2 regions of the Microtetraspora malaysiensis genome follow, and region 2 is predicted to be linked to the other one. Evidence: riboswitches for the same ligand, from Rfam matches in the RefSeq annotation. Region 2 holds a riboswitch; the other holds the start of a gene.
The links. A riboswitch is a leader RNA that binds a small molecule or an ion and turns the genes downstream of it on or off. The one in region 2 is predicted to bind glycine.
Positions count from the first base shown of each region.

Region 1 (10,644 bases), 2.9 Mb from region 2:
CCCGGGAAGGACGCCTGAGAGAACGGCCGACCGGCCGGCGGAGCCGCCGAACGCGGCGCGCACCGCCCGCCGGGCGGCGTCCGGCCGCGATGTAAGGTCTGACCGTGGAGTCTGCCGAGGATCGGATCTTTACCCTGCCCAACCTGCTGAGCTTCCTGAGGTTGCTCGGCGTTCCCGTGTTCCTGTGGCTCGTGCTGGGGCCACAGGCGGACGCCTGGGCCATCCTCCTGCTCATCGCGGCGGGGATCAGCGACTGGCTCGACGGGAAGCTCGCCCGGGCGTGGAACCAGACGAGCAAGCTCGGCCGGCTGATCGATCCCCTCGCGGACCGGCTCTACATCCTCGCCACCCTCGCCGGGCTGGTCCTGCGCGAGGTGATCCCGTGGTGGCTGGCGGCCCTGGTCATCGGACGAGACGTTTTCCTGCTCTTCACCGTGCCTATCCTGCGCCGCCACGGCTACGGCCCGGCCCTGCCCGTACATTTCCTCGGTAAGGCCGCGACCGCCTGCCTCATGTACGCCTTTCCCCTGCTGTTCCTCGCGTCCCATGAGGGGTGGTACGCGGAGATCACGGGCATCTTCGGCTGGGCGTTCGTCCTGTGGGGGACTGGTCTGTACTGGTGGGCCGGGGTGTTGTATGTGGTACAGGTCCGCCAGCTGACAAGGGGGTGAGCCCGTGAAGGCCGTCGTCATGGCGGGCGGGGAGGGAACGCGGCTCCGGCCGATGACCGCCAATCAACCCAAACCCCTGCTCCCCATCATCAACCGGCCCATCATGGAGCACGTACTCCGGCTGCTGAAGAAACACGGCTTCATCGACACCGTGGTGACCGTGCAGTTCCTGGCCGCGCTCATCCGCAACTACTTCGGCGACGGCGACGAGCTCGGCATGCGCCTCCACTACGCCACCGAGGAGATCCCGCTCGGCACCGCGGGCAGCGTGAAGAACGCCGCCGACCGGCTCCGCGACGAGCGCTTCCTCGTCATCTCCGGCGACGCCCTGACCGACATCGACCTGACCGACATGCTCAGGTTCCACGAGGAGAACGGCGCACTCGTCACCATCGGCCTCAAGCGGGTGCCGAACCCCCTGGAGTTCGGCATCATCATCGTGGACGAGCACGGCCGGATCCAGCGGTTCCTGGAGAAGCCCACCTGGGGCCAGGTGTTCTCCGACACGGTCAACACCGGCATCTACATCATGGAGCCCGAGGTCCTCGACGAGGTCCCGGCCGGGCGGTCGGTCGACTGGTCCTCCGACGTCTTCCCCCGGCTGCTCGAACGCGGCCTCCCGCTCTTCGGGTACGTGGCCGAGGGCTACTGGGAGGACGTCGGCACGCACGAGAGCTACCTCAAGGCCCAGGCCGACGTCCTCGAGGGCAAGGTCAGGGTCGACTTCGACGCCTTCGAGCTCGCGCCGGGCGTCTGGACGGCCGAGGGCGCCTCGGTCGATCCCGACGCGGTGCTCAAGGGCCCGCTCTACATCGGCGACTACGCCAAGGTGGAGGCCGGCGCGGAGCTGCGGGAGTACACCGTGCTCGGCAGCAACGCGGTGGTCAAGGAGGGGGCGTTCCTCCACCGGGCGGTCGTCCACGACAACGTCTACGTCGGCCCGGCCGCCCACCTGCGCGGATGCGTGATCGGCAAGAACACCGACGTGATGACCGGCGCGAGGATCGAGGAGAACGCGGTCGTCGGCGACGAGTGCGTGATCGAGTCCGAGGCGTACGTCTCCTCCGGGGTGAAGATCTACCCGTTCAAGACCGTCGAGGCCGGCGCCGTCGTCAACACCAGCGTGATCTGGGAGTCGCGCGGCCAGCGCAGCCTGTTCGGCCCGCGCGGCGTCTCCGGCCTGGTCAACGTCGAGATCACCCCCGAGCTGTGCGTACGGCTCGCCAGCGCGTACGCCACGATGGTCAGCAAGGGCGACACCGTCGTCACCTCACGCGACGCCTCCCGCGCGGCCCGCGCCTTCAAGCGGGCGGTCATCGGCGCGCTGAACTCGAGCGCCATCAACGTGGTCGACCTGGAGGCGTGCGCGCTGCCCGTCGCCCGCTTCCACACCTCCCGGGAGAGCGTCAAGGGCGGCATCGCGCTGCGCACGAGCGCGGGCGACCCGCAGAGCGTCGACATCGTCTTCATGGACGACACCGGCGCCGACCTCTCGCAGGGCGCCCAGCGCAAGCTGGAGCGCATCTTCTCCCGGCAGGAGTACCGCCGGGCCTTCCCCGGCGAGATCGCCGAGCTGACCTTCCCGGCCCGCGCGGTGGACACCTACACCCGCGAGCTGCTGCGCTGCGTCGACGTGAACGGCGTCAAGGACGCCGAGATGAAGGTGGTCGTGGACTGCGCCGGGGGCACGTCGTCCCTGGTCCTGCCCAGCCTGCTGGGCCGGGTCGGGGTGGACGTCCTCACCGTGAACAACCGCCTCGACGACGCCTCGCCGACCGAGACCTTCGCCGAGCGGCGCCGCGACCTGCAGCGCCTGGCCGAGCTGGTCGCCTCCTCGCGGGCCGCCTTCGGCGTACGGTTCGACCCGGTGGGGGAGCGGATCTCCCTGGTCGACGAGATGGGCCAGCTCATCAGCGAGGAGCGGGCGCTGCTCGTGGTGCTCGACCTGGTGGCGGCCGAGCGCAGGGGCGGCCGGGTCGCCCTGCCGGTCACGACCACCAGGGTGGCGGAGATGGTCTGCCGGTTCCACGGGGTGCAGGTGGAGTGGACGCCCACCAGCCTGGACGCGCTGACCACGGCGGCGACGCACACCGACATGATCTTCGCGGGGGACGGGCGCGGCGGGTTCATCGTCCCCGAGTTCGGCCCGACCCTGGACGGGCTGGCGGTGTTCCTGAAGCTGCTCGGGCTGGTCGCGCGCACCCGCCTGTCGCTCAGCCAGATCGACGCCCGCATCCCGGAGGCGAAACTGCTGCGGCGGACCATCCCCACGCCGTGGGCGCACAAGGGCACGGTCATGCGGTCGGTGGTTGAGGCCGCCGAGGGGCTGCACGTCGACACCACCGACGGCGTGCGGGTCGTGGGCGAGGACGGGAGCTGGGCCCTGGTCCTGCCCGACCCCTCGCAGGCGGTCACCCACCTGTGGGCCGAGGGCGGCGACGTGGACACCGCGCAGGCCCTACTGGAACGATGGGCCCGCGTCGTGGAACACGCGGCCGGAGCACAGTAACAATCTCCCCGATCATGCACAAATCTTGGGAGCTGTGACGTTCGGGAACACGGGAAACGGTGTGGCGGGATGGACCTTGAGCGGTGCGGGGCTGTAGCGTTGGTCAGTCCGTGTCGAGCACGCTTTCTTGACCTTTGTGCGTGATCAGCGTAAGTTGCGGCATTCGCCGTCTGAGCAAGTCATAAGAGAGGCCGAGCCGTTCGATGCCCAGCGTCTACTGCACGCAGTGCGGTCATGCCAACCCCGAGGATGCCCGTTTCTGCTCCAGATGCGGTTCCCCGCTGAGCGCTCCGGCGCCGGCCGCTTTCGACACCACCTCGACGATCTCGCTGGAGGCGGTGGACTACGAGTCGGGGCAGACCCTGCTGCCCGACAGGGCGGCCATCGAGCAGCTCCCGCCGGGCACCGCGCTCCTGGTCGTCATGCGAGGCCCCAACGCGGGAAGCCGCTTTCTGCTGGACAGCGATCTCACCACGGCGGGTCGCCACCCGGAGAGCGACATTTTCCTGGACGATGTGACGGTGTCCAGAAGGCACGTGGAGTTCTACCGGCGCGGCGGCCAGTTCACCGTCCGTGACGTCGGCAGCCTCAACGGGACGTACGTCAACCGTGAGCGCATAGAGGAGTTCCCCCTGACGGGGGGCGACGAGGTGCAGATCGGCAAGTTCCGGTTGGTGTTCTTCATGCGCGGCCTTGGGGGCCAGTGATCTCTGAGGGAGGGGCGGGTAAGTCATGAGCGCGCAGGCGGTACGGGCGTTCATGAGCATCGGGGAGGTGCTCGCGCTGCTGCAGGGCGAGTTCCCCGACGTGACGATCTCCAAGATTCGTTTCCTGGAGGGCGAGGGGCTCATCGAGCCGCAGCGAAGTCCCTCGGGGTACCGCAAGTTCACCCACGCGGATGTCGAGCGGCTCCGCTACATCCTCACCGCGCAGCGTGACCACTACCTCCCGCTCCGCGTGATCAAGGAAAACCTCGACGAGCAGGCTGCCCGCCCGCGGGCGCTGCCGCAGGAGACCCCGCCGGCACGGCTCAGCCGCGAGGAGCTGCTCCGGGCCGCCGAGATCGACGAGGACACCCTCGCCGAGCTGGAGAGCTTCGGCCTGGTGGCCTCCGTGGCCCGCTGGTACGACGCGGACGCCCTGGAGATCGCCCGCAACGTGGGATCGCTGGCCAGGTTCGGCCTGCACGCCCGCCACCTGCGCATGGTCCGGGCCGCGGCCGAGCGTGAGGCGAGCCTGGTCGAGCAGGTCGTGGCCCCGCTGCTGCGCCGCCGCGCACCGGGCGCGATCGGACAGGCCGAGGAGACCGGACGGGAAATATCCGGACTTCTCCTCGAATTGCACACTGTGTTGCTTCGTGGCAGTGTTCGCCGCGTTCTGGGGCAGTGACCGGGCCGACCCGCAGCGGGTGTTACGTTGAAGGCCTGGTGATATGCCGCGCCACTTTGAGACGGAGTCGCCCGTGTTGCAGATGGAGGTCGTGGGGGTTCGCGTTGAGATGCCCACCAACCAGCCGATCGTCCTCCTGAAGGAGACGAACGGCGATCGGTACCTGCCGATCTGGATCGGCATGACCGAGGCGACGGCCATCGCGCTCGCCCAGGCGGAGGAGCCGCCACCGCGCCCGCTCACTCATGATCTGTTCCGTGACGTGCTGGAGGCGCTGGGGGTGCGCCTGCAAACGGTCAACATCGTCGCGCTACGCGACCAGATCTTCTTCGCCGATCTGGTGTTCTCGAACGGGGTGGAGGTGAGCGCCCGGCCCTCGGACTCGATCGCGCTCGCGCTCCGCACCGGAGCGACGATCTACGCCAGTGAGGAGGTCCTCAGGGAGGCCGGCGTGAGCATGCCGGACGACCAGGAGGACGAGGTGGAGAAGTTCCGGGAGTTCCTCGACAACATCACGCCCGAGGACTTCGGACGTGCCGGGTAGGGGTTGATTTCGGGAATTTAACGCTTCACGACGCGCCGTGCGGGGTCGTTGACTGAGAATGTCCCCGGTCCTACGGTGCAAGGGAATCCACGGTTGTAATTCATGAACCCCCAGATCAGACCGTGGGATGAGAGAAAGCCGGAGGTCCGCAGTGGCGGTCAGCAGCGGCGAGGGTAAAGCGGCCGACCAGCATGATCCGGCCCGTCAGTCAGCGCGAGAGCGCGCCGGTGAGCAGGGACTGCTGTTCGACGAGCGCCCGATGAGACTGCCCGACGACATCGGGTACCGCGGTCCCACCGCCTGCGCGGCGGCCGGCATCACCTACCGCCAGCTCGACTACTGGGCCCGGACGGAGCTGGTCCTGCCGACCATAAGAGCCGCGCACGGATCCGGCTCGCAGCGCCTGTACAGCTTTCGCGACATCCTCGTGCTCAAGGTCGTCAAACGCCTCCTGGACACCGGCGTCTCGCTCCAGCAGATCCGGACCGCCGTCCAGCATCTCCGGGACAGGGGAGTCAACGACCTCGCCCAGATCACTTTGATGAGCGACGGCGTCAGCGTGTACGAGTGCACGTCGCCCGACGAGGTCATCGACCTGCTCCAGGGCGGTCAGGGAGTGTTCGGCATCGCTCTCGGGCGCGTCTGGCGGGAAGTCGAGGGATCGCTGGCCGAGCTGCCGGGCGAGCGGGCCGAGTCCGGCTCGGGTTCGGAGGCCGACCATCCGGCCGACGAGCTGGCCCAGCGCAGGAAGTCCCGTAAGACCGGCTGAGAGCCGCGAGCGAGAGCCCCGCGCCGCCCCCGAAGCCGGATATGACCAGCGAAAACGGCTGTGACCGGTGATATGGCGGCGGATCGGGTGAAAATCCACGAGACCGGGTGAATGCCCCGCCTCGGGGTAAGCGGTAGAGTGACGAAAGCCGACGACCCCGTGCGGGAGAGACCTCTTTAGTAGAGGCGCCGAAGGAGCAACCCTCCCCGGAATCTCTCAGGCATCCCGTACCGCGCGGGAGAGGCAACTCTGGAAAGCAGCACGTCCACCAGGCGTGCTCACCGACGGTGCAAGCCCTCCGGGGTGAAGCTCTCAGGTCGTTGTCCCGCCGCCGGTCGGCTGGTCGCGATGACAGAGGGGGAGACCGGGCGCACGCGTGCGCCCCCGAGGTCTCGACCCGCCGCAGGAGGCTTGCACATGACCGACCGGTCACCACTTCGCGATCTTTCCGGCCCGCCCTTCGCGGCCCGTCACATCGGTCCCTCGGACGCCGAGCAGGCGCGCATGCTGGAGGCCGTCGGATACGCCTCCGTGGCCGACCTGGTGGCCGTCGCCGTACCCGAGGCGATCCGGACCACGACGCCGCTCGCGCTGCCCGAGGCGGCGAGCGAGACGCGCGCACTGGCCGAGCTGCGGGCGATCGCGGGCCGCAACCGCGTCCGCACCTCGATGATCGGCCTCGGCTACCACGACACGATCACGCCGGGCGTCATCCTGCGCAACGTGCTGGAGAACCCGGGCTGGTACACCGCGTACACGCCGTACCAGCCGGAGATCTCGCAGGGCCGGCTGGAGGCGCTGCTCAACTTCCAGACCGCGATCACCGACCTGACCGGCCTCGACGTGGCCGGGGCCTCGCTCCTGGACGAGGGCACGGCCGCCGCCGAGGCGATGACCCTGGCCCGCCGGGCCAGCAAGGTCAAGAGTGACGTCTTCGTCGTCGACACCGACGCGCTGCCGCAGACCAAGGCGGTCCTCGCGACCCGGGCCGAGCCGCTCGGCATCACCCTCGTCGAGGCGGACCTCGCCGACCCCGGCGTCGCGCTGCCCGAGTGCTTCGGCGTGCTGGTGCAGTACCCCGGGGCGAGCGGGCGGGTGGCGAGCTTCCGCGCGCTCGCCGAGCGGGCGCACACGGCGGGCGCGCAGGTGGTCGCCGCCGCCGACCTGCTCGCGCTGACGCTGCTGGCGTCGCCCGGCGAGCTGGGCGCGGACATCGCCGTCGGCTCCTCCCAGCGGTTCGGCGTCCCCCTCGGCTTCGGCGGCCCGCACGCCGCCTACATGGCCGTACGCGAGGGCCTCCAGCGGCAGATGCCCGGACGCCTGGTCGGCGTCTCCGTCGACGCGGACGGGCGGCCCGCCTACCGGCTCGCGCTGCAGACCCGCGAGCAGCACATCCGCAGGGAGAAGGCGACCAGCAACATCTGCACCGCGCAGGTCCTGCTCGCCGTCATGGCCTCCCTGTACGCCGTCTACCACGGTCCGGACGGCCTGCGACGGATCGCCCAGCGCGTCCACCGCCACGCGGCCGTGCTCGCCGCCGGGCTGCGTCAGGGCGGCGTCGAGGTCGCGCACGAGGAGTTCTTCGACACCGTCGTGGCCCGCGTCCCCGGGCGCGCCGCCCAGGTCGTGGCCGCCGCCGAGGCGGCGGGCGTCAACGTCCGGCCCGTGGACGCCGACCACGTCGCGGTCGCCTGCGACGAGAAGACCGCGGCCGAGCACCTGGAGATCGTGTGGGCCGCCTTCGGCGTGCCCGGCTCCGCCGACGGCGCCGTGATCGACGACCTGGACCGGGTGACCCCGGACGCGCTGCCGGCCGACCTTGCCCGGACCAGTGACTTCCTGACCCACCCGGTGTTCCACTCGTACCGGTCCGAGACGGCGATGCTGCGTTACCTGCGCCGGCTCCAGGACAAGGACGTCGCCCTCGACCGCTCGATGATCCCGCTCGGCTCCTGCACGATGAAGCTGAACGCGACCACCGAGATGGAGCCGATCACCTGGCCGGAGTTCGCCGGCATCCACCCCTTCGTCCCGGCCGAGCAGGCGGCGGGCTACGTCGAGCTGATCGAGACCCTCGAGGGCTGGCTCGCCGAGGTCACCGGCTACGACGCGGTGTCGATCCAGCCGAACGCGGGCTCCCAGGGCGAGTTCGCCGGGCTGCTCGCCATCCGCGCCTACCACCACGGGCGCGGCGAGGGCGGCCGGGACATCTGCCTGATCCCGTCGTCCGCGCACGGCACCAACGCGGCCAGCGCGGTCATGGCCGGGATGCGGGTCGTCGTCGTCGCCTGCGACGACAACGGCAACGTCGACCTCACCGACCTGGCCGCCAAGATCGACAAGCACCGCGACGCGCTCGCCGCGATCATGGTGACGTACCCGTCCACCCACGGGGTGTACGAGGAGACGATCGTCGAGATCTGCGCGCGGGTCCACGAGGCCGGGGGACAGGTCTACGTCGACGGCGCCAACCTCAACGCCCTCGTCGGCCTGGCCAGGCTCGGCGAGTTCGGCGCGGACGTCAGCCACCTCAACCTGCACAAGACGTTCTGCATCCCGCACGGCGGCGGCGGGCCGGGTGTCGGGCCGGTGGCGGTCAAGGCCCACCTCGCCCCCTACCTCCCCGGCCGGGGCTCGGGCGACGTCTCCGCCGCGCCGTACGGCTCCGCGGGCATCCTGCCGATCTCCTGGGCGTACATCAGGATGATGGGCGGCGAGGGGCTGCGCCAGGCGACCGAGCAGGCGATCCTCTCGGCGAACTACCTGGCCCGGCGGCTCGCCCCGCACTACCCGGTGCTGTACACCGGGCGGGACGGCCTCGTCGCGCACGAGTGCATCGTCGACCTGCGGCAGATCACCAAGGAGACCGGCGTCACCGTGGACGACGTCGCCAAGCGGCTGATCGACTACGGGTTCCACGCGCCGACGATGTCGTTCCCGGTCGCGGGCACGCTGATGATCGAGCCCACCGAGAGCGAGGACCTGGCCGAGCTGGACCGCTTCGTCGAGGCCATGGTCGCCATCCGCGGCGAGATCGCCCGCGTCGCGTCCGGGGAGTACGACCCGACGGACAACCCGCTGCGGAACGCGCCGCACACGGCCGCCTGCCTGGTCGCCGACGAGTGGCCGCACCCCTACTCGCGCACGGTCGCGGCCTACCCCGTGTCCGCGCTGCGGGAGAACAAGTACTGGTCGCCGGTCCGCCGCATCGACCAGGCGTACGGGGACCGCAACCTCGTCTGCTCCTGCCCTCCCCTGGAGGCGTACGAGGACTGAGCGGAGTGAGCGCGGGGAGGACCGCGGGCCCGGAACGGAAGCGGGCCGTCATCATGCGGATGTCCTCCCCGCGCGGGCCCGCCGGTCGTTAGGATCTTGCCGATCCCCGATTTTGGAGGGCCCGGCATGACGGCCATCGACCCCGGACGGCAGATCGACCGCGCACGCGGGCTGGCCGAGGCGGGCGATCTCGACGCCGCCGCCGCGATCTTCGCGGAGGTCGCGGCCGACGGAGACGCGCCCGACCGGCAGGAGGGCGCGGCGGGGCTCTCCGACGTCGCCGAGCGGATGGCCGAGCGGCTGCTGGAGGACGGCGAGCCGGGGCAGGCCGCCGACCTCCTGCTGCGCGCCCTGTCCGTGCCCGGCGTCGCCGAGCCCGCCCGGTTGCGGATCCTGCTCGGCCTCGCCCACCTGGACATGGCCTGCGGCGAGTTCGCCGGAGCGGTCGAGGAGGGCGACGGCGTCGACGCCGGCACCGGGGGGCTCGCCATCGAGCTGCTCGCCCGCGTCCTGCCGCTGCGCGGCCGGGACGGCGACGCCGAGACCGTCTGGCGGTATGGCCTGGCCCACCCCGACACGGCGCTGGCCGAGGAGGTGCGGCTCCGCCTCAGCAGGGACGTGCGCCCCTCGGTAACCTGACCCCGGTGGAGCTACAGACACCGCACGGCCCGGGACGGGCCGAGGTGGACGAGGCGGCCGACCCGCGGCTGCTGCTCGTCCTCACGCACGGCTCGTCCGGGGGAGTGGACGCGCCCGACCTGCTCGCCGTACGCGACGCCGTCCTGGCCATCGGCGGGACGGTCGCCCGGGTGACCCAGCCGTTCCGGCTCAGAGGCGCCCGCGCGCCGGGCTCGGCGGTGCGGCAGGACGAGGCGTGGATCGCGATGATCGAGGAGTTGCGGGCCCGCCATCCGGAGCTGCCTCTTGTGCAGGGCGGGCGGAGCAACGGCGCGCGGGTCGCCTGCCGTACCGCCCGGGCGGTGGGGGCGGACGCGGTGGTCGCGCTGGCGTTCCCGCTACACCCGCCGGGCAAGCCGGAACGCTCCAGAGCGGATGAGCTGAGGCAGGCGGGTACGGACGTTCTGGTGATCAACGGGGATCGCGACCCGTTCGGAGTGCCCGAGGAGTCCGACGCGGCACGGCTCGTGGTGCTGCCGGGTGAGGGGCACGATCTGAAGAAGGATCCCGCCCGGGTGGGCGAGGAGGTGGCCCGGTGGCTGCTGGCGCGGCTGCGGGCCTGAGCCGGAGCAGGCGGCGAAAAGGTACCTGAGCCCGTCGCCGGACGGGGCGACGGGAAGGGGCCCGGCTGGACGGACCAGCCGGGTGACCCGGCCACGATGCCGATCAGGCGGCGCTGGAAGCCAGGTCGGTCGGGCGGTGCGGGGCGATGGCGACACCGTCGGGCAGCAGCTCGCCGGTGTCCTCGAAGAGGACGACGCCGTTGCACAGCAGGCTCCACCCCTGCTCGGGGTGGGCCGCTACGGTG
Region 1 is NZ_CP191998.1:4,934,742-4,945,385, reverse strand. It holds gene ACQP1V_RS23490 (response regulator) at 1-18, shown strand, start outside; gene ACQP1V_RS23485 (CDP-alcohol phosphatidyltransferase family protein) at 105-671, shown strand; gene ACQP1V_RS23480 (sugar phosphate nucleotidyltransferase) at 676-3,180, shown strand; gene ACQP1V_RS23475 (FHA domain-containing protein) at 3,384-3,887, shown strand; gene ftsR (transcriptional regulator FtsR) at 3,913-4,569, shown strand; gene ACQP1V_RS23465 (bifunctional nuclease family protein) at 4,643-5,113, shown strand; gene ACQP1V_RS23460 (MerR family transcriptional regulator) at 5,265-5,882, shown strand; glycine riboswitch at 6,035-6,125, shown strand; glycine riboswitch at 6,126-6,247, shown strand; gene gcvP (aminomethyl-transferring glycine dehydrogenase) at 6,300-9,158, shown strand; gene ACQP1V_RS23450 (hypothetical protein) at 9,285-9,797, shown strand; gene ACQP1V_RS23445 (alpha/beta hydrolase family protein) at 9,803-10,399, shown strand; gene ACQP1V_RS23440 (DUF5999 family protein) at 10,503-10,644, opposite strand, start outside.
Region 1: linked by a shared signal. The riboswitch ahead of gcvP (aminomethyl-transferring glycine dehydrogenase) and the one ahead of gcvT (glycine cleavage system aminomethyltransferase GcvT) in region 2 are both predicted to bind glycine.

Region 2 (10,644 bases):
GCTCGTGGACCAGTACCCGATCTGCGCGCCCCCTTCGAAGGGGAACGTCTTCTGGTTCGCCCAGCCGCGCTCCGTCTGGTCGAGCAGCGACGGGCCGAGGGCGACCTCCCGTCCCGATGCCAGGCTCTCCTTGGCGAGCAGCCTGACGTCACCGCCGCCGCTGCGCTTGTTGAGGGGCACTCGGACCGGGCGGCGGGTGACGTACTGGTAGAGAGGGCCGCCGTAGGGGATGCGGGTGAGCCCGCGGTCGGTGACCCGGGTCTGGTCCACCCGCAGCATGGTGCGGTCACCCTTGTGGAGCACGTCGGTGACGTCGACGCTGGCCGAGCCGCCCCGGGTGACGTAGCCGACCATGCCGATCGGCGCGGCGACATCCACTCCGTTGATCCGCTTGATCTTCTCGTACTGGTCGAGGGTGATGCCGCCGAAGATGCCCGACAGGTAGTTCTGCCGCACCAGCGGGCGGGTCCGCTCCAGCTCGGTGGTCGACCCCTTGGGGCGGACCAGGACGTCGTACTGCGCGCGGAAGTTCTTCCCGACGGTCCCGACGATCTCCAGGCGCTGGGTCTCGGCCGTTCCGGTGAGCACGGTGACCCGGTGGCCGCGACGAGGATGCCGGCCAGCAGCACGAGGGAACGGCCCAACTCCCGGCGGAGCCGGGCCCACGCCAGGCGGATCATCCGAGCCGTCCGATCCGGTCGAGCACGTCCTGGGACGGCGTGAGCCGCTCGTCGGAGACGACCTTCCCGTCCTTCATCCGTACGACGCGGTCGCAGACGGCCGCCAGCTCAGGGTTGTGCGTGGCCATCAGCATGGTCATGCCGTGCTCCTCCCGCAGCGTGAGCAGCAGATCGACGATCTCGTGTCCGGTGGCGCTGTCGAGGTTGCCCGTGGGCTCGTCGGCGAGCAGCAGCGGCGGCCGGGCGATGAGCGCGCGGGCGATGGCGACCCGCTGCTGCTGGCCCCCGGACAGCCGGCTCGGCAAGGCCGAGGCGCGGTCGGCCAGCCCCACGGCCTCCAGCAGTTCCATGGCCCTGGCTCTGCGGTCGAAATCCACCCGTCGGGGAAGCACGGGGGCCAGCACGTTGTCCAGCACGCTGAGCGCGGGCAGCAGGTGGAAGCGCTGGAAGACGAACCCGATACGCCGGCGGTACCGGTCGAGTCCCCGCCGCGACAGGTCGTGGACGCGTTCGCCGTCGACCACGATCTCACCGGCGTCGGGCGGATCCATCGCGCCCACCAGATGGAGCAGCGTCGACTTCCCCGCGCCGGACGGCCCCATGAGCGCGACCGCGCTTCCCGGCTCGACGTCCAGGCTCACCTCGTCGAGCGCCACGGCCGACGCGTACTTCCGGGTGACGCTTCGCAGGCTGACTTCGACTCCCATGACCGGTACATTGTCACAATGTAGGGCAGCATGGGAGGTCCTACATTGTCACAATTGAGGAAGGTGGCTCCGGATGCCGCTCAGCCACGCCGTCCTGACCCTCCTCGCCGACGGCCCCAGCCACGGCTACGAGCTGAAGACCAGGTTCGAGGCGGCCGTCGGACCTCAGTGGGGCGGGCTCAACATCGGGCACCTCTACCAGATCCTCGACCGCCTGGTCCGGGACGGGCACGTCGTCCGCGACCACATCGCACAGAGCGACCGCCCCGACAAGACGATCTACCAGCTCACGCCCGGAGGAGCGGAGGAGCTGCAGACCTGGGCCACCACCCCGTGGGTCCGCACCTCCGGCTTCCGCGACGAACTGTTCCTCAAGCTTCTCGGGGCGAGCCGGCTCGGCCCCGAGAAGCTGGCCGCGTTCGTCTCCGCCCAGCGGCAGGCCCACCTGGCCGATCTCGGCGCGCTCACCAGGCAGCGCCGCGCGCACGCCGGTGACCCGCTCGTCGCGCTGCTCATCGATGCCGCCGCCGCGCACATCAAGGCCGACCTGCAGGTGATCGACTCCGCCGAGGAACGCCTGGCCGGCCTCGCCTCGGGAGACGTCCCGATCCACACCGCCGCCACCACCGGCGACCAGGTCACCGCCTGAGGAGCCTGTGACTGTCACTCTGCGGCAAGGTCGCCGGGAGGCAGGGAGAAGTGAGCGGCCCGTGCGGATCAGTCGCCGGGATGTTGCCGGGATATAGTGCAGGCAATTTCGGTCACATGGCGAAAATCGTCACTATCTGGTCAGGTGGTAGGTGGAAGACCAGTCAGTGCTCGGTGCGGTGGGCATCGGCGATTTCGACGAACAGGTCTACCGGTTCCTGCTCCGCCACCCCGACCGCACAGTCGCCGACCTGGCGGGCTTGCTGCGGGTCAGCACCGCGCGGGTACGGCACACACTGTCCCGGCTGGCCGAACTCGGACTGCTGCGACGGACCGGACCGGGCAGGTACGAGCCGGTGGCACCCGAGGCGGCGCTCGGATGGCTGATCGACAGGCGCCGTTTGGAGGCCGAGGCGGGGCTGGCCGAGGTCCGGACCACGGTCGCCGACTTCGCGCAGCTCTACCAGTCGGGCCGGCTGCGGGCCGACCCGGCCGGCCTGGTGGAGATCCTCTCGGGCGAGGACGCGGTGAAGCGGCAGATGACGGAGTTGAACAGGGCGGTCACGTCGGAGTTGCTGGTGCTCGACCGGCCGCCCTACATCGGTCGGCCCGACGACTCGGCGGACACCAACGAGTCGGAGATCGCCGGCACCCGGCAGCTGATCGCGCGCGGGGTGGACATCCGGGTCGTGTACTGTCCGGATTCCCTACAACGCTCCGGCCGGTTCGAGACCCTGCTCCAGCTGGCCGAGGAGGGTGAGCGGTCCAGGTTCCTGCCCAGCCTGCCGTTCAAGCTGCGGATCGCCGACCGGCGGCTGGCACTGATGCCCCTGGTGGACGGCGTCTACGACAACGTCGCACTGATCCGTCCCTCCGGCCTGCTCGACGCGCTCATCGAGCTGTTCGACGCCTACTGGGAGCGCGGCCAGCCGCTCACCGGGGCCCCGCCACCTGTCGGCGACAGGCCGGACGAGGAGGACCTCCTGGTGCTCCGGATGCTCAATGCCGGGCTGAAGGACGAGACGATCGCCAGGCAGCTCGGGGTGAGCGCGCGCACCGCCACCCGCCGGATCGCCGCGGTCGTCGAACGGCTGGGCGCCACCACCAGGTTCCAGGCCGGTGCCGAAGCGTCAGCGCGTGGCTGGCTCTGAGACCGCCGCAACCACCGGCGACCAGGCCACCGCCTGAGCTGCCGTGGTGAGTTCAGCGTATGAGGGGCCTGCGCGACAGGACCTCTGGCACCGGACTGTGCGCTTCGACCCATGCGGCCAGCGCGGGTGAGACGTAGTCGAGCGTTCTCAGCAACGTGTCATGATCAGCTCGCAGATGGCGGTGGTAGATCGGTCGATGGTGGGCAATCCGATTACGGAGAACGCGCAGGTAGTCGAGGTCGGAATGGAGATCTCGCCGCCTTCCCCTGAACCCGGGAAACGCCCGGCAGAGGGCGGGCCGCCAGAACCGGCGTTCATAGTTGTGACGACCTCCCGAGGTGAGCAGGGAGACCCAGAATCCGAAGACGAGCTCGGCCACCACGCAGTCAGGCGGAACGCTCGCCCTGGTTCGCATGACGACCGCCTTCGCGTCCCGGATCTTCGCCATGGCAACCGAGTTGAGATCGGCATCCGGGTGATCCCACCAGTCGTCCCGCTGGAAGATCCCCGCCATCTGACGGTGCAACGCGTTGCGTACAGCGATCTCGAGGTACTGCAGGGGCCCGTAAAAGGCCGCGGCCAACTCTGTGTTCCAGCAATGAAGCCGAAAGGCGATGTCCGGCTCCCCTCCGGCTGCCAACTCGTACTCGCCCAGTCGAGCAGCCGAAAGGAGATCGCGGAGATGAGCAGCGTCCGCTGGATCCATCTACCCTCTTTCACATCGCTGCTCGTCGGGCTACAGTGAGTTACCTAAGCCCCGGTGTTGCCTCTGCATCGCATGCCACCCGGGGCACAGCCTTTTCCGGGCGGCAACACCTGTCCTATTGTTCGCTCGCGGATCACGACGCGCGAACAGCCCATACCCCGCCCTCTGGGCGATCCCTGGGCAATCCGCGACGGCGGAACATCTCATTCCGATAACGCCTTCCGGTGCGATCAGAACTCGCACGGCGGATTGCCTTGGGGACCGGTTTCGCGTGGGGTGACACGCCGTGACTGGCCAAGGTTGCGTGACGGCCCACTTGGCTCGACGCGCCCGTGGGCGCGGCCTCCGAGAAACGCCTGGCCGACCTCGCCTCGGGAGACGTCCCGATCCATACCGCCACCACCGGCGACCAGGCCACCGCATGAGCCGACGCGCCTCGCAGGTCCGCCGATCTACAGGCCACCCGTGAGGTGCCCTTGGCCATCATCTCGGCGATGATGCGGCGCTCGTCGTTCGGCGATGCCAGGGCCACAGCAGCCGGCGATCGACCGGTGCTCAGAGCCCCCGCCGGGATCGGGCCGAGTGATCGTCGTCGGATCATCAGCACGGGTGGTCAGGGTGGCCAGGTAGTCGTCCAGGAGTTCGACTTGCCGCTGTGGCGGGAACGCCGCCGGGTCGAACAGGGCCTGGACCACCAGGCCGAGGATGAAGGACTGAGCGCCGGCCGCGATGGGCGCGGGGTCGCCAGGAGGCAGGTCGCCGAGCTTCTGGGCCGCGGCCACCCGCTCGCGCAGCCTGTCGCGGCTTTGGGCGTATTTGCGGGCATAGTCGGTGCCCAGGGCGGGGTCGGAGAGCGCGGCGTCCCAGGAGGAGACCCAGATTCGATTGCTGTCGGCGGCTTCAGGGGTCAGCGGCAGGATGTCCAGCAGTGCGTCCCTGAGGGCGGCCAGACCTTCGCCCGTGTGGCGGCGGGGGCGGGAGACGGTGCGCTGTTCGAGTAGGTCGAGGGCGTACGTCACCAAGGCCTGTTTGGTGGGGAAATAGTGCGTGAGCAGGCCGGTGGTCGCGCCGAGTTCGGCGGCGACGGCGCGCAGGGTCAGGCCGGCGAAGCCGCGGGTGGCCATGGCCTGCCAGACCGCTTCGGAGACGTCGCGTCGACGGGCCTCGTGATCTCCCTTGGTGCGTGACACGCTGCCACGGTACATTGCCATAACACTTGTTATGTGAATGGGAGGCCCTCATGTTCTCGCTGCCGCTGCGCGACGGTGCTCGCCTTGGTGGGCTGGAGGTCTGGCATGCCGAGGAGTTCGCCGACCATCTGGATCGGGCTCGCGAGCACATTCGCCCGTGGGTCGGGTCCGCGTTCGTCACCGACGATGTCGACGGGGCGCGGGCCACGCTCAAGCGATATGCCGAACGCCAGGCCGGCGACGGTGCCCGCATATATGGCATCTGGCGGGACGGAGTGTTGGCCGGCGGTGTGATGTTCACCGATTTCAATACCGCTCTCGGCTCGTGTGAGATCGGTTGCTGGCTGGAGCCGTCCGCTGAGGGCCACGGCCTGATCACGCAGGCGTGTGGCGTGTTGCTGGACTGGGCGTTCACGTCCCGGGGGCTGCACCGGGCCGAGTGGCATTGCCGGGCCGACAACGACCGCAGCTCAGCGGTGGCCAAGCGGCTCGGCATGACGCTGGAGGGCGTGCGACGCGAGGCATGGCCGTACGAGGGCGTGCGCTACGACAAGCAGGTCTGGGCGGTCCTTGCTCCCGAATGGCGCGCCCTGGGCCGGTGACCGGCTGACCGGTGGCACACGGGACACCGCGAGCGTCATGTCCCGAAGCCCCACCCCCACCCACAGCCGGCCCAGATAGCGCGGCGAGCGCCGAAGGCCGGGGGCCTTCGGGCCGTCATGTGCGAATGGTGATGTCCGCGCCGGTCAGGCCGGTCGCTGCTCGGGGTCGGCACCTCTCGATTCCGGACCGGTCTGGCCACCTGCGTCACCACGCACGACGACATCCCCGCCGTCGCGCGCGCCGGCCGGCGCCTCCATGTCCAACGGCTGCGCGTACTCCCGGTCGATCCGGTCCCGACCGCGCCGCAGCTGCGCGAGGTCGCCCCGGCGGTGCGCCTCGTTGAGTGCGCGCGTCCACGAAGGGTGACACATGAGAGAACTCCTTTCATCGATGCCTGCGAGCATCTGGGCCGCACGCCGGGTAGCCACCACGGGACAGGAGGGGCGGGGCCGGGTGCGGCCGCGCCACCCGGCTCAACGCGACGCGGTCTCCCACGCGAACCCGTCCGGGTCGGCGAAGGACCCGATGTCACTGCCGATCACGAGCCGGTGCGATCCGGTGCCGTCGGGAGAGACGCCGGCGTCCTTGGCGAGGGCACGGCGCCCGTAGAGCGCCAGCTTGACGGGACTCGACCCCGTGGCGAACTCGACATACTTGCGGCCGAAGCTCTTCGCCACAGCCAGGCCACGGTCAACGTAGAACCGCCTGCTCGCGGCCACGTCCGCCGCTCCCAGCAGCAGCACGATCTCGTCGATCTGCCGGGTGGCCGGGCCGGTGTCCTTCTTCGCCGAGGTCGCGACCTTCCAGATCGTCCCGTCGGGGGCTTGGACGACGCCGCCGTAACCCCAGAACGACTTCGTGACCGGCTTCACCGGCGACGCGCCGGCGTCCAGAGCGGCGCCGATGAGACTGTTGACGTTGGCCGGCTGGGACACCGTGAGCGACAGCGTGAACCCACGGAAGCCGGTCGTCGGCGCCTCCGAGGCCCGCAGGCGCACCGGCGAGTCCAATCCGAAGGCGTCGGTGTAGAAGCGTTCGACGGCGGTGGGGTCGGCCACCTCAAGGGTGACGGATTCGATGGAAGCCATGGCGATGACGCTAGTTGCGGCTCCCCGACCGGCGCTTCTCGATTCCTGATCGCTCTGTCGCCCGCCTCGCCACGCCCGCCGCCCGGCGGCCGGGAGCTACCCGAGGGCGTGCCACCTCGCCGTCGCGGGCGTACACACGGCCGCGCCTGTTGCGACTCTTTCGTCTATTGCGTTTATTGCGATTGCGTCGGATACTGCGTCTGGAGGTGCACCATGACATCCGCTCCGCTCCAGCCGAACTCCCCCGACGCAGCCGCAGCTCGCGACGCGCTTCATCGGGTTCGCCGCTACCTGCGGCGCCACCCCGACAATCCGGCGCGGATCCGCATCGTGGCGGAGGAGACGCGGGAGGAGCTGGTGATGCCACGTGCCGCCGTCGAACTACTTGCCGCGATACTCGCCCATATGGCGGCCGGTCGCGGCGTGTCCGTGGTGCCGGCACACGCCGAGTTGACGACCCAGGAGGCCGCCGACCTTCTCAACGTGTCACGCCCCTACCTCATCGGCCTCCTCGAAGCAGGAGAGATCGAATATCGCCTGGTGGGCACACACAGAAGAGTCCGCGCCGAGTCACTTCTGGAGTACAGACGGAAGGACGACCAGCGCCGAAGAGCAGCCGCCGACGAACTGTCGGCCATGACACGCGATCTAGGGCTCGACTGACGTGGTCTTCACCGTTGTGTACGACGCATGCGTGCTGTACCCGAGCACACTTCGCGATCTCCTGATCAGGATCGCCCAGGCCGGCATCGTGCAGGCGAAGTGGACTCAGCAGATCCTGGAGCAACAGATCGCCGACTCCTGGAGGAATCCGCCCGGCACCGCCGAGGATGTGCTGGCCAGTCTCGAAAGAAGCGGCCTGGTCCAGTCGGTCGCCGAATTGCGAGCGGTCTGAGGTCTACGAGCCGCTGGAGGCGCGCGGCCTACTCCGAGGTGAGCGGCGGTAGGCAGTTTCGCGAGATGGCGTCCGACCACTAGGCTGACGGGGCACCGAATGAACCCGTGCGGGAGAGCGTCCTGACAAGCCGGTCAGGTCCCCTGAAGGAGCAAGCCCTCCCCGCGAACCTCTCAAGGCAAAGGACCGTGCGGGCCAGGTGACCTCTGGAAAGCAGGCCGTGACCGGCCTCGCCGAAGGTGAAAGTCCGGCAAAAAACGGACGAAGCTCTCAGGCACCGATGACAGAGGGGGAGGATGCTCTCATCCGTCTTCCTGAGGTGCGATCATGTCACGATCTACCCCGTTGCGTGAGGTTCACGAAGGCCTCGGCGCCACGCTCACCGACTTCGCGGGATGGCAGATGCCCCTGCGCTACGGCAGCGAGTCGGCCGAGCACAACGCGGTGCGCACCGCGGCCGGGCTGTTCGACCTGTCCCACATGGGCGAGATCCACGTCACCGGCCCGCAGGCAGGAGAGGCGCTGGACTACGCCCTCGTCGGCCACCTGAGCGTGCTCGAGCCCGGCCGGGCGAGATACACGATGATCGTCACGGAGGACGGCGGCGTGCTGGACGACCTCATCGTCTACCGGCTCGCGCCGGAGGACTTCATGGTCGTCGCCAACGCGTCCAACTACGCCAAGGTCGCACAGGAGCTGACCGAGCGCGCGAAGTCGTACGACGCCCAGGTCGAAGACCGGTCGGACGCGTACGCGCTGGTCGCGATCCAGGGGCCGAACAGCACCGCGATCCTCGGCAAGCTGACCGACGCCGACCTGGTCGGGCTCAAGTACTACGCGGGCCTCCCCGGCACGGTCGCCGGGTTCGAGGTCATGATCGCGCGTACCGGCTACACCGGCGAGGACGGGTTCGAGCTGTTCTCCCGGCCCGAGGACGCCGCCGGGCTGTGGAACGCCCTCACCGAGGCGGGCGCGGAGCTGGGGGTGCGGCCGTGCGGCCTGTCCTCCCGCGACACCCTCCGGCTGGAGGCGGGCATGCCCCTGTACGGCAACGAGCTGACCGCGGAGATGACGCCCTTCGACGCCGGGCTGGGCCGGGTCGTGAAGTTCGACAAGCCGGGCGACTTCGTCGGGAAGGCCGCGCTGTCCGGGCACCCGGCCCCCGAGCGGCGCCTGGTCGGCCTGGTGGCGCGCGGCCGCCGAGTCCCCCGCCACGGATACCCGGTCACGCGGGAGGGCGAGGTCGTCGGCGTGGTGACCAGCGGTGCGCCTTCACAGACTCTTGGCAAGCCCATCGCCATGGCGTACGTCTCGGCCGACGCCCTCGAAAAGGGAAATCTGGCCGTGGACATCCGTGGCAGCCAAGAGCCCGTTGACGTCGTTGATCTGCCTTTCTACAGGAGGAGCAAGTGAGCAGCATCCCCGAAGAGCTGAGCTACACCAAGGAGCACGAGTGGGTGGCCGGCGTTGACGACGGTCTCACCGTGACGGTGGGTGTGACCGCGTTCGCCGCGGAGCAGCTCGGTGACGTGGTCTTCGTGCAGGTGCCCGAGGTGGGCAGCACTGTCGAGGCCGGTGACGCGATCGGCGAGGTGGAGTCCACCAAGTCGGTGAGCGACATCTACGCCCCGGTCGGCGGCGAGATCGTGGAGACCAACCCGGCGGTCGTGGACGACCCCTCGCTGGTCAACTCCGACCCGTACGGCGAGGGCTGGCTGTTCCGCGTACGCATGGAGGGCGAGCCGGAGGACCTGCTCTCGGCCGCCGAGTACACCACCCTCACCTCGGGCGAATCCTGAAATTCCCTGAGATTTCCAGATAAGGGCATGGATCATGGCGATCAGTGTCTTCGATCTGTTCAAGGTGGGCATCGGGCCGTCCAGCTCCCACACGGGCGGCCCGATGGCCGCGGCGCACAAGTTCGCCCGCGGCCTTCACCAGGACGGTCTACTTGAGAAGACCTCGCGCGTCGAGGTCATTCTGTACGGCTCGCTCGGCCTGACCGGCAAGGGACACGGCAGCGACAAGGCGGTGCTGCTCGGCCTGTCCGGGGAGAAGCCCGAACTGGTCGACGTGGACACGGTCGACGCGCGGCTCGCCGCCATGCGGGAGTCGGGCACGGTCACCTTGTACGGCTCCCGCGAGATCCCCTTCGTCGTCGGCGACGACCTCGTCTTCGAACGCAAGATCACGCTGCCCCACCATCCGAACGGGATGCGGTTCACCGCCTTCACCGACTCGGGCGAGATCCTGCGCGAGAAGATCTACTACTCGGTCGGCGGCGGGTTCGTCGTGGACGAGAACGCCACCGGCGCCGACCGCATCAAGCCGGACGACACCGTGCTCCCCCACCCCTTCACCACGGGGGCGGAGCTGCTCGCCCGGTGCTCGGAGACCGGCCTGTCGATCTCCGCGCTCATGTTGGAGAACGAGCAGGCCTTCGGCCGCACGCCCGCGCAGATCCGCGAGGGGCTGCTGCACCTGTGGTCGGTCATGGCCGAGTCGGTACGGCGCGGCACCTCCATGGAGGGCGTCCTCCCGGGCGGGCTCAAGGTCAGGCGGCGGGCGAACCAGTTGTACCGCCGCCTGCAGACCGAGGCCGACCGCGACCCGCTGCGCGCGATGGACTGGGTGACCCTGTTCGCGCTCGCGGTGAACGAGGAGAACGCGGCGGGCGGCCGGATCGTCACCGCCCCGACGAACGGCGCGGCCGGCATCATCCCGGCGGTGCTGTCGTACTACACGCGGTTCGTCGAGGGGGTCGACGACGACGGCGTCGTACGCTTCCTGCTCACCGCGGGGGCGATCGGGGTGCTCTTCAAGGAGAACGCCTCGATCTCCGGCGCCGAGGTCGGCTGCCAGGGTGAGGTCGGGTCGGCCTGCTCGATGGCCGCGGCCGGGCTCACCGAGGCGCTCGGCGGCACCCCTGAGCAGGTCGAGAACGCCGCCGAGATCGGCATCGAGCACAACCTGGGC
Region 2 is NZ_CP191998.1:7,842,809-7,853,452, forward strand. It holds gene ACQP1V_RS36705 (FtsX-like permease family protein) at 1-588, opposite strand, end outside; gene ACQP1V_RS36710 (ABC transporter ATP-binding protein) at 677-1,387, opposite strand; gene ACQP1V_RS36715 (PadR family transcriptional regulator) at 1,461-2,036, shown strand; gene ACQP1V_RS36720 (helix-turn-helix domain-containing protein) at 2,188-3,186, shown strand; gene ACQP1V_RS36725 (hypothetical protein) at 3,239-3,892, opposite strand; gene ACQP1V_RS36730 (TetR/AcrR family transcriptional regulator) at 4,345-5,082, opposite strand; gene ACQP1V_RS36735 (GNAT family N-acetyltransferase) at 5,133-5,684, shown strand; partial or broken gene ACQP1V_RS36740 (AraC family transcriptional regulator) at 5,928-6,056, opposite strand; gene ACQP1V_RS36745 (glyoxalase) at 6,159-6,773, opposite strand; gene ACQP1V_RS36750 (helix-turn-helix domain-containing protein) at 6,987-7,436, shown strand; gene ACQP1V_RS36755 (hypothetical protein) at 7,438-7,668, shown strand; glycine riboswitch at 7,769-7,867, shown strand; glycine riboswitch at 7,868-7,965, shown strand; gene gcvT (glycine cleavage system aminomethyltransferase GcvT) at 7,996-9,081, shown strand; gene gcvH (glycine cleavage system protein GcvH) at 9,078-9,467, shown strand; gene ACQP1V_RS36770 (L-serine ammonia-lyase) at 9,502-10,644, shown strand, end outside.